Regions from separate parts of the Pseudomonas viridinivis genome, predicted to be linked through region 3. Evidence: predicted binding sites of a transcription regulator. Region 3 holds the regulator's gene; each other region holds the start of a gene.
The links. Region 3 encodes sigma-54, which starts transcription at its own class of promoters, with help from an activator protein. Its sites were predicted from a motif close to ANTGGCATNNANNTTGCTNT; they were not measured.
Positions count from the first base shown of each region.

Region 1: a site for sigma-54 is predicted at 2,537-2,556, ahead of glnA (glutamate--ammonia ligase). Genes of this name have one in related genera too.
Region 2: a site for sigma-54 is predicted at 1,419-1,438, ahead of glnK (P-II family nitrogen regulator). Genes of this name have one in related genera too.

Region 1 is NZ_CP151076.1:109,077-113,522, forward strand. It holds gene typA (translational GTPase TypA) at 1-722, opposite strand, end outside; gene thiI (tRNA uracil 4-sulfurtransferase ThiI) at 868-2,322, opposite strand; gene glnA (glutamate--ammonia ligase) at 2,656-4,062, shown strand.
Region 2 is NZ_CP151076.1:5,937,663-5,942,108, reverse strand. It holds gene AABC73_RS27730 (PLP-dependent cysteine synthase family protein) at 1-848, shown strand, start outside; gene AABC73_RS27725 (accessory factor UbiK family protein) at 955-1,227, opposite strand; gene glnK (P-II family nitrogen regulator) at 1,645-1,983, shown strand; gene AABC73_RS27715 (ammonium transporter) at 2,017-3,354, shown strand; gene AABC73_RS27710 (secondary thiamine-phosphate synthase enzyme YjbQ) at 3,512-3,937, shown strand; gene sutA (transcriptional regulator SutA) at 4,038-4,364, shown strand.
Region 3 is NZ_CP151076.1:5,175,914-5,180,359, reverse strand. It holds gene ptsN (PTS IIA-like nitrogen regulatory protein PtsN) at 1-462, opposite strand, end outside; gene raiA (ribosome-associated translation inhibitor RaiA) at 475-783, opposite strand; gene AABC73_RS24010 (RNA polymerase factor sigma-54) at 917-2,410, opposite strand; gene lptB (LPS export ABC transporter ATP-binding protein) at 2,596-3,321, opposite strand; gene lptA (lipopolysaccharide transport periplasmic protein LptA) at 3,322-3,864, opposite strand; gene lptC (LPS export ABC transporter periplasmic protein LptC) at 3,851-4,423, opposite strand; gene kdsC (3-deoxy-manno-octulosonate-8-phosphatase KdsC) at 4,433-4,446, opposite strand, start outside.

The DNA.
Region 1 (4,446 bases), 1.2 Mb from region 3:
TCGATCGCAACAACCTGGGTGTTCGGCTTGACCTTGCCGCGAGCGATACGGCCAACGCCGATGACGCCCAGGAAGCTGTTGTAGTCCAGTGCCGAGATTTGCATCTGGAACGGACCTTCACGGTCAACCTTTGGAGCAGGAACGTGGTCAACAATCGCCTGGTACAGCGGGGTCATGTCTTCCGCCATGGCGGTGTGTTCCAGACCGGCAATACCGTTCAGCGCGGAAGCGTAAACGACCTGGAAGTCCAGCTGTTCTTCGGTAGCACCCAGGTTGTCGAACAGGTCGAAGATCTGATCCAGAACCCAGTCCGGACGCGCGCCTGGACGGTCAACCTTGTTGATGACCACGATTGGACGCAGGCCGGCTTCGAAAGCCTTCTTGGTCACGAAACGGGTTTGCGGCATAGGGCCGTCTTGAGCGTCAACCAGCAGCAGAACGGAGTCAACCATCGACATCACACGCTCTACTTCACCGCCGAAGTCGGCGTGGCCCGGGGTATCCACGATGTTGATGTGGTAGCCGTTCCAGTTGATAGCGGTGTTTTTCGCCAGAATGGTAATACCGCGTTCTTTCTCCTGGTCGTTGGAGTCCATCACGCGTTCGTCGTTGAGCTCGCCGCGTTCCAGAGTGCCGGATTGACGCAAGAGTTTGTCTACCAGGGTGGTTTTACCATGGTCAACGTGAGCAATGATGGCGATGTTGCGTAGATTTTCGATCACTTGTGTATCTCGATCAGAGGATTCGGTCAGCTGAATAAATCTAGACAGCTATTTATAACGTTAGAGTCGGCCAAAAGCCGTTACGGCTAGACGACTGGCGTCGGGGGGCCGGTGACGCAAGCCACAGGCAAACAGCCCCGGGCACTTAGCTCGGTCGATAAACGCGCACATTGGCATGCCCCTCACTGAGCAAATGATGAGCATGCAGGCGACTCATGACGCCTTTGTCGCAATACAACAGGTACTGGCGCGTGTTATCCAGTTCCTTGAAGCGGCTGTTCAATGCATAGAACGGCAGCGCCTGTATTTCAATGCCAGACAATTGCAGCGGCTGGTCTTCCTGGGCATCCGGATGCCGGATGTCGATGACGACCTGGCCTGCCAGCGCTTGACTGACTTCCTCTATCTCGATGCTGCGGCTCAAATCGTCGATTACCCGATCGATCGAGACCAGCTTGGCATTCTCCAGCGCTCGCTCGAGAATCGCCATGTCGAACTGCTGTTCTTCGTACTCAACGCGGTTGCGCTTGGCGTTGGTCTTGGGGTTGATCGAAATCACCCCGCAATACTCAGGCATGTGCTTGGCGAAATCGGCAGTGCCAATTTCAACCGCCTGATCGACGATGTCCTGCTTGTGGCTGGTGATCAACGGGCGCAAGACCAGCTTGTCAGTGGCCGCATCGATCAGCGACAGGTTCGGCAGCGTCTGGCTGGCCACCTGGGAAATCGCTTCGCCGGTTACCAGCACGTCGATTTCCAGGCGATCAGCAATAGAGGATGCAGCGCGCAACATCATACGCTTCAAAACTACACCCATATGACTGTTATCGACTTTCTGCAGAATTTCTCCGAGAACTTCCTCGAAAGGAACGCTGACAAACAGCACTCTTTGCGAACTGCCGTACTTCTTCCAGATGAAATGCGCGACTTCCATCACGCCCAGTTCGTGGGCGCGGCCGCCCAGGTTGAAGAAGCAGAAGTGCGCCATAAGCCCGCGCCGCATGACCTGATAGGCCGCGACTGTCGAATCGAAACCGCCGGACATCAACACCAGGGTCTGCTCGAGCGCGCCCAGTGGATATCCGCCGATGCTGTTGTGCTGGCTGTGAATCACAAATAACCGTTGGTCGCGAATTTCCATCCGCACTTCGATTTCCGGCTTTTTCAGGTCGATCCCGGCAGCGCCACACTCGATCCGCAGCTTGCTGCCGACGTATTTCTCGACGTCCATCGAGCTGAACGAATGCTTGCCGGCACGCTTGCAGCGCACGGAAAAAATCTTCCCCGGCAGCAGGTCGGCGTAGTGCAGTTTGCACTTGGCCAGGATGTCGTCCATGTCGCCCAGCGGGTATTCAGCCACCTGCAGGAAGTTGGCGATGCCGGGCATGCAACTAAGGCGCTCAGTCATCTCGTGCAGGGTCTTGGGCTCAGTGACACGCGTCTGAACCTCAAGATTGTCCCACACGCCTCCCACCACCAGTGCCGGGTCCAGGTCGCGGAGCACGGTACGGATGTTCTTGGCCAGCTGGCGGATGAATTGCTTGCGCACCGGCCGGCTTTTAATAGTGATTTCTGGGAAGACTTTTACGATTAGTTTCATGTAAACAGCGCGCGAGGTGCCAGCCGAAAAAGAGGGGGCGGGATTATAGCGGAAATTGCTCAAGGTTTAACCAGTTATCGTGCAACCAATCATCGACGCACCAAAACGGACCTGGCGACTAGTTGCCCGCATCATTAAGGTGCGTGCGGATTAGTTAAAATCGGTTTTCCCCCCTATAAAGAGCGTGTTTGACGCAAAAAACCCAACACGGGGCACTGGCATGCAATTTGCTCCCTTGTGAGGCAGGTTGCCTTAGCCGAGTATTCGCGCCGGCATCACCCAAATTCTAAGGGCCTAAACCATAAAACGGCCCGAAGCCACCCGGAGGACACCATGTCGAAGTCGGTTCAACTCATCAAAGATCATGACGTTAAGTGGATTGATCTGCGCTTCACGGACACCAAAGGCACTCAGCATCACGTGACCATGCCGGCTCGCGACGCGCTGGATGAAGATTTCTTTGAAATCGGCAAAATGTTCGACGGCTCCTCCATTGCTGGCTGGAAAGGCATCGAAGCTTCCGACATGATCCTGATGCCGGACGACAGCACAGCCGTGCTTGACCCGTTCACCGAAGAGCCAACCATCATCCTGGTTTGCGACATCATCGAACCTTCGACCATGCAAGGCTATGACCGTGACCCACGCGCCATCGCTCACCGTGCCGAGGAATACCTGAAGTCCACCGGTATCGGCGACACCGTATTTGTTGGTCCGGAACCAGAATTCTTCATCTTCGACGAAGTGAAGTTCAAGTCCGACATCTCTGGCTCCATGTTCAAGATCTTCTCCGAACAAGGTTCGTGGATGTCTGACCAGGACGTCGAAGGCGGCAACAAAGGCCACCGTCCAGGCGTGAAAGGCGGCTACTTCCCGGTTCCGCCGTTCGACCATGACCACGAAATCCGTACCTCCATGTGTAATGCCATGGAAGAAATGGGTCTGGTCATCGAAGTTCACCACCACGAAGTGGCGACTGCCGGTCAGAACGAAATCGGCGTCAAGTTCAACACGCTGGTCAAGAAGGCTGACGAAGTTCAGACCCTCAAGTACTGCGTACACAACGTTGCCGACGCTTACGGCCGCACCGCTACCTTCATGCCTAAGCCTTTGTACGGCGATAACGGTTCGGGTATGCACGTTCACATGTCCATCTCCAAAGATGGCAAGAACACCTTCGCTGGTGAAGGTTATGCCGGCCTGTCCGACACCGCCCTGTTCTTCATCGGCGGCATCATCAAGCACGGTAAGGCACTGAACGGCTTCACCAACCCGTCGACCAACTCCTACAAGCGTCTGGTCCCAGGTTTCGAAGCTCCGGTAATGCTGGCCTACTCGGCTCGTAACCGTTCCGCTTCCATCCGTATTCCTTACGTGTCGAGCCCTAAAGCTCGCCGTATCGAAGCGCGCTTCCCGGATCCAGCAGCCAACCCGTACCTGGGCTTCGCTGCACTGTTGATGGCTGGCCTGGACGGCATCCAGAACAAGATCCACCCTGGCGACGCAGCTGACAAAAACCTGTATGACCTGCCGCCTGAAGAGGCCAAAGAGATCCCACAAGTTTGCGGCAGCCTGAAAGAAGCCCTGGAAGAGCTGGACAAAGGTCGTGCGTTCCTGACCAAAGGCGGCGTTTTCAGCGACGACTTCATCGACGCTTACATCGCTCTGAAAAGCGAAGAAGAAATCAAAGTTCGCACCTTTGTACACCCACTGGAATACGAGCTGTACTACAGCTGCTGATCCAGTCACGTCAGCGGTTTTGACGTAACAAGAGGCCTCCTTCGGGAGGCCTTTTTTATGGTGCGCCAGGCATGGCGCGTAGCGCCGTGACTGGCGCTGTTTAGCTCACTGTGGTGGTGAGCCAAACGACTTGGAGGTGAAAGTCCTCTACACACCCGGCAAGGGGAAGTGTTAGCCAGAGGCAAGGGTGTCGCGGGTGACTGCGAATCTGAAGGAAGCCCGAGGCAAAATGCTGGCCTGACGAACAGGAAGCGGATGAGGCGGCACAGTGGGGTAAGACGGCCATAATCGTCAAAGCCCAATACTTGCACGGAACGCTGTGACGTATATCCGACAGGCATAAGCAGGAAGGTCGCGCGAATTACCCTGGGAGATCTGCATGCT
Region 2 (4,446 bases), 760 kb from region 3:
GTGAAGGCACGCATGTGGTCGAGGCGTCTTCGGGCAGCACGGCGGTGTCCGAGGCCTATTTCGCCAAGCTGCTGGGGCTGAGCTTTACGGCCGTTATGCCGCGCAATACGGCGAGCAAGAAAATCGAGCAGGTGGAATTGCTCGGCGGCCGCTGTCATTTCGTCGAGCGCGCCTGCGATGTGTATGCCGAGGCCGAGCGGCTGGCCAGCGCCGGCGATGGTCATTACATGGACCAGTTCACCTACGCCGAGCGCGCCACCGACTGGCGCGGCAATAACAATATTGCCGACAGCATCTTCGAGCAGTTGAGCGGCGAAGAGCATCCGGTGCCCGCCGCGATCGTGATGAGCGCCGGAACCGGTGGCACGTCGGCGACGATTGGGCGTTTCATCCGCTACAAAGGGCATGACACGCGGCTGATCGTGGTGGATCCGGAGAATTCAGTCTTCTATGAGAGCTACCGAACGGGTGATACCAGTGTGACCAGCCAGCATGGCAGCCGCATTGAAGGTATCGGCCGACCCAAGGTCGAGGCTTCGTTTCTGCCCGGTGTGATTGACGACATGTTGCAGGTGCCTGACGCCGCGAGCATCGCGACGCTGGCTTGGCTGGAACGTCTGCTCGGTAAAAAGCCCGGCGGCTCGACCGGTACCAACGTCTGGGGCGCGCTGACGGTGGCGCTGCAGATGCAGGAGCAAGGTTTGAAAGGCTCGGTCGTGACGCTGATGTGCGATAGCGGCGAGCGTTATCTGGACACCTACTACGACCCGCAATGGGTCGCGCGCACCATCGGGGACCTCGCGCCTTATACGCGCAAGCTGGAGCGTTTGTTGGTGCCGGCCAGATAGGTCAATACCGATCCGTGGGAGCGAGGCTTGCCCGCGAAGAACGATAACGGGGTGAGTCTGGTGCACCGAGGTGCCTGGTTCGCGGGCAAGCCTCGCTTGTACGGGTTCAGTGCGTGTCAGATCCATTCTTTGGCGCGGCGTTCGCTTCCATCTCCGCAACCTTGGCTTCCAGCGCTTCCAGGCGTGCCCGGGTGCGGGCGAGGACGGCCATCTGGCTGTCGAACTCTTCACGACTGACCAGATCCAGTTTGCTGAAGCCGCTTTGCAGCAGGGCCTTGAACTGGGTTTCAAATTCATTGCGCGGGATCGGCGTCTCGCCGTTGAACAAGCGCGAGGCGTGGCCGCTCAGGGCATCGAGGAAAGCTTTGGGCGCGAGCATGGTCAGGTTCCTGAATCAGATGGACGGCAGTGTAGCACGCAGCGTCTATAGTCAATCCAGGTCGGGGGATGCACGGTTATCGCGCATCGTGGCGTGCACGCGCGCACTGTAGTTGTGCGTTCCGCTCGTCTGGAAGGGGCCGGGGCTGGGCGATAGTGGGTCAATGGCCTGTATTCAATGAAAAATCACGAGATGGCAAGCTTTCTGCTTAGACGCTTATGACCCATGCACTGAAGCAGTCGCTGTGACGAAGGCAGTGCGGCAGGCGGAGCGGGGATGTGTTTCGTCAGAAGCGGTTTCTGGGGTTGGTCGGGCCTCTATTAAGGCGACCGACGCGTTACAAAGCCAGGCACTGCGCTTAGACTTGAGTCGGGTTTGTTTTCCTGGGGCAAGTCCACCAATTCGGGAGAAAGTTTCATGAAGCTAGTCACTGCAATCATTAAGCCGTTCAAGCTGGACGACGTGCGCGAGTCGCTGTCTGAAATCGGCGTGCAGGGCATCACCGTCACTGAAGTCAAAGGCTTCGGACGTCAGAAAGGCCACACCGAGCTGTATCGCGGTGCGGAATACGTAGTCGACTTCCTTCCCAAGGTGAAGATCGATGTAGCCATTGATGACAAGGATCTGGATCGGGTTATCGAGGCGATAACCAAAGCAGCCAACACCGGCAAGATTGGTGACGGCAAGATCTTCGTGGTCAATCTGGAACAGGCTATTCGCATCCGTACGGGCGAAACCGATACCGACGCAATCTAAGCCGCCAACCCCAACGCCCCAGGAGAAAACAATATGACTCTGCGTCAATTCGCAGGGCTAGGAGCCCTGTTGTCCCTCGTAACCCCTGGCCTTGCCATGGCGGCGGACGAAGTGGCAGCCCCAGTCCTCAACTCAGGCGACACCGCCTGGATGCTGACTTCGACAGCCTTGGTGCTGTTCATGACTATTCCCGGCCTCGCGCTGTTCTACGGCGGCATGGTTCGGTCGAAAAACATTCTTTCCGTGATGATGCAGTGCTTCGCTATCACTGGTTTGATCAGCATCCTGTGGGTCGTTTACGGCTACAGCATTGCGTTCGATACCACGGGTATGGAAGCCGGCGTCGTCAACTTCAATTCCTTCTTCGGTGGCATGGGTAAAGCGTTCCTCGCTGGCATCACGCCAGCCAGCATCACTGGCCCGGCTGCGTTGTTCCCTGAAGCGGTGTTCGTCACCTTTCAGATGACATTCGCCATCATCACCCCGGCGTTGATCGTCGGCGCCTTCGCAGAGCGCATGAAGTTCTCCGCGATGCTGATCTTCATGGGCATCTGGTTCACGCTGGTCTATGCGCCAATCGCGCACATGGTCTGGGGCGGCGTCGGTGGTCTGTTGTGGGACTGGGGCGTCCTGGACTTCGCAGGCGGCACCGTGGTTCACATCAACGCGGGTGTGGCTGGTCTGGTTGCCTGTCTGGTACTGGGCAAGCGTAAAGGTTTCCCGACTACCCCGATGGCTCCGCACAACCTGGGTTACACCCTGGTCGGCGCGGCAATGCTCTGGGTAGGCTGGTTCGGCTTCAACGCCGGTTCCGCTGCTGCGGCCAACGGCACTGCCGGTATGGCGATGCTGGTTACCCAGATCGCGACAGCTGCCGCTGCGCTGGGCTGGATGTTCGCCGAGTGGCTGACCCACGGTAAGCCAAGTGCCCTGGGCATCGCTTCGGGTGTGGTTGCCGGTCTGGTTGCCGTCACTCCTGCCGCAGGTACTGTTGGCCCGATGGGCGCTCTGATCATCGGTCTGGCTGCAGGCGTGATCTGCTTCTTCTGCGCCACCAGCCTCAAGCGCAAGCTCGGCTACGACGACTCCCTGGATGCCTTCGGCGTACACGGTATCGGCGGTATCGTCGGCGCGATCCTTACCGGTGTATTCGCAGCCCCTGCTCTGGGCGGCTTCGGCACCGTGACTGACATCGCGGCACAAGTCTGGATCCAGTGCAAAGGCGTCGGCTTCACGATCATCTACACCGCGATCGTGACCTTCATCATCCTCAAGGTGCTGGACGCGGTCATGGGCCTGCGCATCACCGAGGAAGAAGAAGCTGTCGGCCTCGACCTTGCGCAGCACAACGAGCGTGGCTACAACTTGTAAGTCAGCGCAAAAAAAATGCCCGGTTTGCCGGGCATTTTTTTGTCTGGCGTTTGTCGATAGAGGGCATCGCGGATGCCTTACAGGAAAGGCGGTTTATTGCGCGCTTTGCTTTTTCTACCAGCGCGTTAGAATGCGCGCCGAACGTGCGGAGAACTGTATGTGGCAACAGACCAGGATTACCCTGCGGGCCAGGCCTCGTGGGTTCCATCTGGTGACCGACGAGATACTGGCAGGCTTGCCCGAGCTGCGCGGTTGTCGAGTGGGTCTGTTGCATTTGTGGCTGCAGCATACCTCGGCTTCGTTGACCATCAACGAGAACGCCGATCCGGCTGTGCGTCGCGACTTCGAACGCTATTTCAACCGTCTGGCACCTCAGGGCGTGGACGGCTTTGAACATGACGACGAAGGACCTGACGACCTGCCAGCGCACTTCAAGGCCAGTTTGCTAGGCTGCCAGTTGACGTTGCCGGTAACGGCAGGGCGATTGGCGCTGGGCACCTGGCAAGGTGTTTATCTTGGTGAGCATCGCGATGTTGGCGGTGCTCGCAACGTCCTCGCCACCTTGCAGGGTGAGAAGGCGTGATCGCTGAGCTCAGCGCGATGTTGAATTTTTTCCGGCCGCATTCGAAAACGGGCGCAGCTGGGCTATAACTAATCTGCTTTCGCAAGTCATGAGGTAGAACATGAGCGACGACGACAACGACGATCTGGTTGACGATCTGGAAGGTGAAGAGGACGGTGAGGAGCTTGTAGCTGCTGCCGAAGACGATGGCGCTGAAGTTGATGACAGCGTCGAAGCTTCCGTCACTCCAGCCAAGGGAAAAGCCAAGGCTGCAGTCTCGGTTGATGAGCTGCCTAGCGTAGAAGCCAAAAACAAAGAGCGTGATGCTCTGGCCCGCGCTATGGAAGAGTTCCTCGCCCGAGGCGGCAAGGTTCAGGAAGTGGAAGCCAACGTGGTCGCCGATCCTCCCAAGAAGCCCGACAACAAATACGGTAGCCGCCCGATTTAAGGTGTCGGTTGCCGCTTGAAAAAAAGCCCGCTGTCGCTGCGGGTTTTTTTTGCGCGTTTATCTTGTTGGAGGCTTGCCCGCG
Region 3 (4,446 bases):
ATGCCCGTTCTGCTCGTCCAGTACCACCTGATAAAGCGCTTCATTGCTTTCGGCGCTGCGCAGGCGGTCACGCACTTCTTTGCGATCAAGCATGCTGGCGATTTGGCGCAACAGCTCCAGGTGTGCATCGGTGGCAGCTTCCGGGACCAGCAGGACAAACAGCAGGTCCACAGGCGCACCATCAATGGCATCGAAATCAACAGGTGCGTCCAGGTGCAGCAACGCACTGATGGGCGAGTGACAACCCTTCAGGCGACAATGCGGGATGGCGATGCCATTGCCAAAGCCGGTAGAACCGAGTTTTTCTCGGGCAACAAGGCTTTCGAACACGGTTTGCGAATCCAGATCAGGCACTTCTCTGCCGATCAGATTGGCAATCTGTTCAAGTACGCGTTTCTTACTGCCGCCCGGCACGTTCACGAGTGAACGGCCAGGGGTCAGGATGTTTTCGAGTCGGATCATGGGTTGGGAGTGTTAGCGAGCTGTCGCACCTTTAAGGATGTTCTGCTGCTTTTCCTTATGCTTTAGCAATTGTCGGTCCAGCTTGTCAGTGAGCAGATCGATCGCCGCATACATGTCGTCATGTTCTGCGTTAGCTACGACCTCCCCACCGTGGATATGCAGCGTGGCTTCGATCTTCTGTTTCAGTTTCTCGACCGCCATCGTTACCTGCACATTGGTAATCTTGTCAAAATGCCCCTCGAGCTTCTTGAGTTTCAGCTCGATGTATTCGCGCAGGGGCTTGGTCACTTCTAATTGGTGTCCACTGATGTTGACTTGCATACAGCTTCTCCTTCGTTGCCAGTGCATAAAGAGGCAGGTTGAAATACCTGCCACTGGAACGCTATGGCTTCAGGCGGGGCTGCATAAAAACGGGTGCGGGCTTGGCTCGCTACGTTTTACACGGCCTCGATCGTCATATCAGTCGCTTGCGCTCGCTCGATGGCGCGATCCCAAGTGATTCGCGGTATTTAGCAACTGTGCGGCGAGCTACCTGAATGCCTTGTGCCTCCAGTAAACCAGCGATCTTGCTGTCACTCAACGGCTTTTTCTGATTTTCCGCTGCAACCAGTTTTTTGATGATCGCGCGAATCGCTGTGGACGAACACTCACCGCCCTCGGAGGTGCTTACGTGGCTCGAAAAGAAATATTTCAGTTCGTAGATACCACGTGGCGTATGCATGAATTTTTGCGTGGTCACGCGGGAAATCGTCGATTCGTGCATGCCGACCGCTTCAGCGATGTCATGCAGGACCAGCGGCTTCATCGCTTCGTCGCCGTATTCGAGGAAGCCGCGCTGATGCTCGACGATCTGCGTGGCGACCTTCATGAGTGTTTCGTTGCGGCTCTGCAGGCTCTTGATGAACCAGCGGGCCTCCTGCAACTGATTGCGCATGAAGGTGTTGTCGGCGCTGGTATCGGCGCGGCGTACGAACCCGGCGTATTGCGGGTTCACGCGCAGGCGAGGGACCGACTCTTGATTAAGTTCAACCAGCCAGCGCTCGTTATCCTTGCGCACAATGACGTCGGGGACGACATATTCGGCTTCGGCGGATTCGATTTGCGAGCCCGGCCGTGGGTTGAGGCTCTGCACCAGTTCGATGACCTGGCGCAGCTCGTCTTCCTTGAGTTTCATGCGACGCATCAGCTGGCCATAGTCGCGACTGCCCAGCAGGTCGATGAAGTCGCTGACCAGACGCTGGGCTTCGGCGAGCCAGCGGGTCTTGGCAGGCAGTTGGCGCAGTTGCAGCATCAGGCATTCGCTGAGATTGCGCGCGCCGATACCGGCGGGTTCAAACTGCTGGATGCGGTGCAGAACGGCTTCGATCTCATCAAGCTCGATATCGAGTTCGGGATCGAAGGCGTCGAGAATTTCTTCGAGTGTTTCGTCCAGATAACCCTGATTGTTGATGCAGTCGATCAGCGTCACGGCAATCAGGCGATCAGTGTCGGACATCGGCGCCAGGTTCAACTGCCAGAGCAGGTGGCTCTGCAGGCTTTCACCGACGGATGTGCGGGTGGTGAAGTCCCATTCGTCGTCGTCATTGCTGGGCAGGCTGCTGGCGCTGGTCTGATAAACGTCCTCCCAGGCCGTGTCGACCGGCAGTTCGTTGGGAATGCGCTCGTTCCATTCGCCTTCTTCCAGGTTGTCGACCGTCGGGGCGGGTTCCTGATATGTCGGCTCCTGAACATCAGGATTTGGCTTTTGCTCGATACTGTCAGCCAGTGGATCGGCGTTGTCGAAATCGTCGCCTTCTTCCTGGCGTTCCAGCATGGGGTTGGATTCCAGCGCCTCTTGAATCTCCTGTTGGAGATCCAGAGTCGACAGCTGGAGTAAGCGGATGGCCTGTTGCAGCTGCGGTGTCATCGTCAGCTGCTGGCCCATTCTCAAGACTAGCGATGGTTTCATGGCTGGGGCTAACACCTTATTCGCCGGCGCACGTGCGCCATCCACTATCAGGGCGCCGGGGCGCCTACATAAGCAAATTATATGCCTGAAACCGAAGTGTTTGCCTAGAGTGTGATGGCAATTAATGCATCATCATTGAAAGCACTCGGGCATTGCTCGCTTGGGGAAGCGGGACACCGCAGCAATTACAGGCGGAACTCGTGACCGAGGTAAACCTCTTTCACCAGCTGGTTAGCCAGAATGGTTTCCGAATCGCCTTCGGCGATCAGTTGCCCATCGTTGACGATGTAAGCGGTTTCGCAGATATCCAGGGTTTCGCGGACGTTGTGATCGGTGATCAGAACGCCGATACCCTTGGCTTTCAGGTGATGAATGATCTGCTTGATATCCCCTACCGAAATCGGGTCCACGCCGGCGAAGGGTTCGTCGAGCAGGATGAATTTCGGCGAAGTGGCCAGCGCGCGGGCGATTTCCACCCGGCGACGTTCACCACCGGACAGGCTCATGCCCAGGTTGTCGCGGATATGGCTGATGTGGAATTCCTGCAACAGGCTTTCCAGTTCTTTGCGGCGCGCGGTGCCGTCCAGCTCCTTGCGGGTTTCAAGGATCGCCATGATGTTGTCGGCTACCGAAAGCTTGCGAAAGATCGATGCTTCCTGGGGAAGATAACCGATACCTGCGCGCGCGCGGCCGTGCATCGGCTGGTGGCTGACGTCCAGGTCGTCGATCAGGACGCGGCCCTGATCGGCCTGAACCAGGCCAACGATCATGTAGAAGCAGGTTGTCTTGCCGGCACCGTTAGGCCCGAGCAGGCCAACTATTTGCCCACTGTCGATCGACAGGCTCACATCGCGTACGACCTGACGGCCCTTGTAGCTTTTAGCCAAATGCTGGGCTTTCAGCGTCGCCATTTACTGGGCCTTCTGCTGGTCGGTTTTCTTTTTCGGCTGGATAACCATGTCGATACGCGGACGAGGTGCGGTGACCTTGTTGCCATTGGCACGGCCGGCGCTGACGATCTGCTTCACGGTGTCGTAGACGATTTTCTCGCCTTCGGACGTGTTGCCGTCATTGATGACCTTGGCCTTGTCGATCAATACGATGCGATCCTGCGCCGCGTAGTATTGAATGGTGATCGCGTAGGCCTGAACGATTGGCTTGTCCACCGAGGGCTTCTGCTCGTAATAAGCCAGGTTGCCAACGGAGGTGAACACGTCGACTTCGCCCTGAGCGTTACGGGTAATGGTCACGGTGTTGCCGGTGATCTTCATCGAGCCCTGCGTGATGATGACGTTGCCCTTGTAGGTGGCCACGCCTTTTTTGTCATCAAGCTGCGCATCGTCAGACTGAATGTGGATCGGTTGATCGCGGTCAGTCTGCAGGGACCAGGCGCTCGCGCTTCCCAGTGCTGCGCCCAGGCCGAGCAATAAAGGAAGGGTTTTAACGAGCCTCATACTGTCCTCTTACGTTGGACAGCAGGTCCATCCTGCCGTCGTTCAAATACGCTTTCATTCCCTTGGCCGTGGTCACACCGCCCGCGCCGTCGATTCTAACGGCTTGCTCGGTCTGCGCATATTGCTTCTGTGGGAATACGGTCATTCGACTACTGGTGATAATGGTCGTACGGTTTTTATCGTCGGTTCGTGCTACGCGAACCGAATCGATCAATTCGACCTGAGTGCCGCCAGGGGATACTTCACCTTGCTTGCTCTGGATGTGCCACGGATAAAGCGTGCCGCGATACATTTGCAGGTCCGGCGTGGTCAGCAACGTGACATCGGTGGCCTTCAGGTGCTCGACCTTGTCTGCCGTCATCTCGTACTGCAGCTTGCCATCCGGCAGGTACTGAACGCTGTGGGCGTTGATCGCGTAGAAATCGATGGCGCTTTCGTCCACCGCCGTCACGGGCTGATCCATGAAGCTTTCAGGGCTGATATTCCAATAACCGGCAGCGGCGAGCAGTACTGCCAGCACACCGAAGATCAGAAACGAACGAATTTTTTTACTGAACATAAATGGCTTCTATAAGTAGGCGG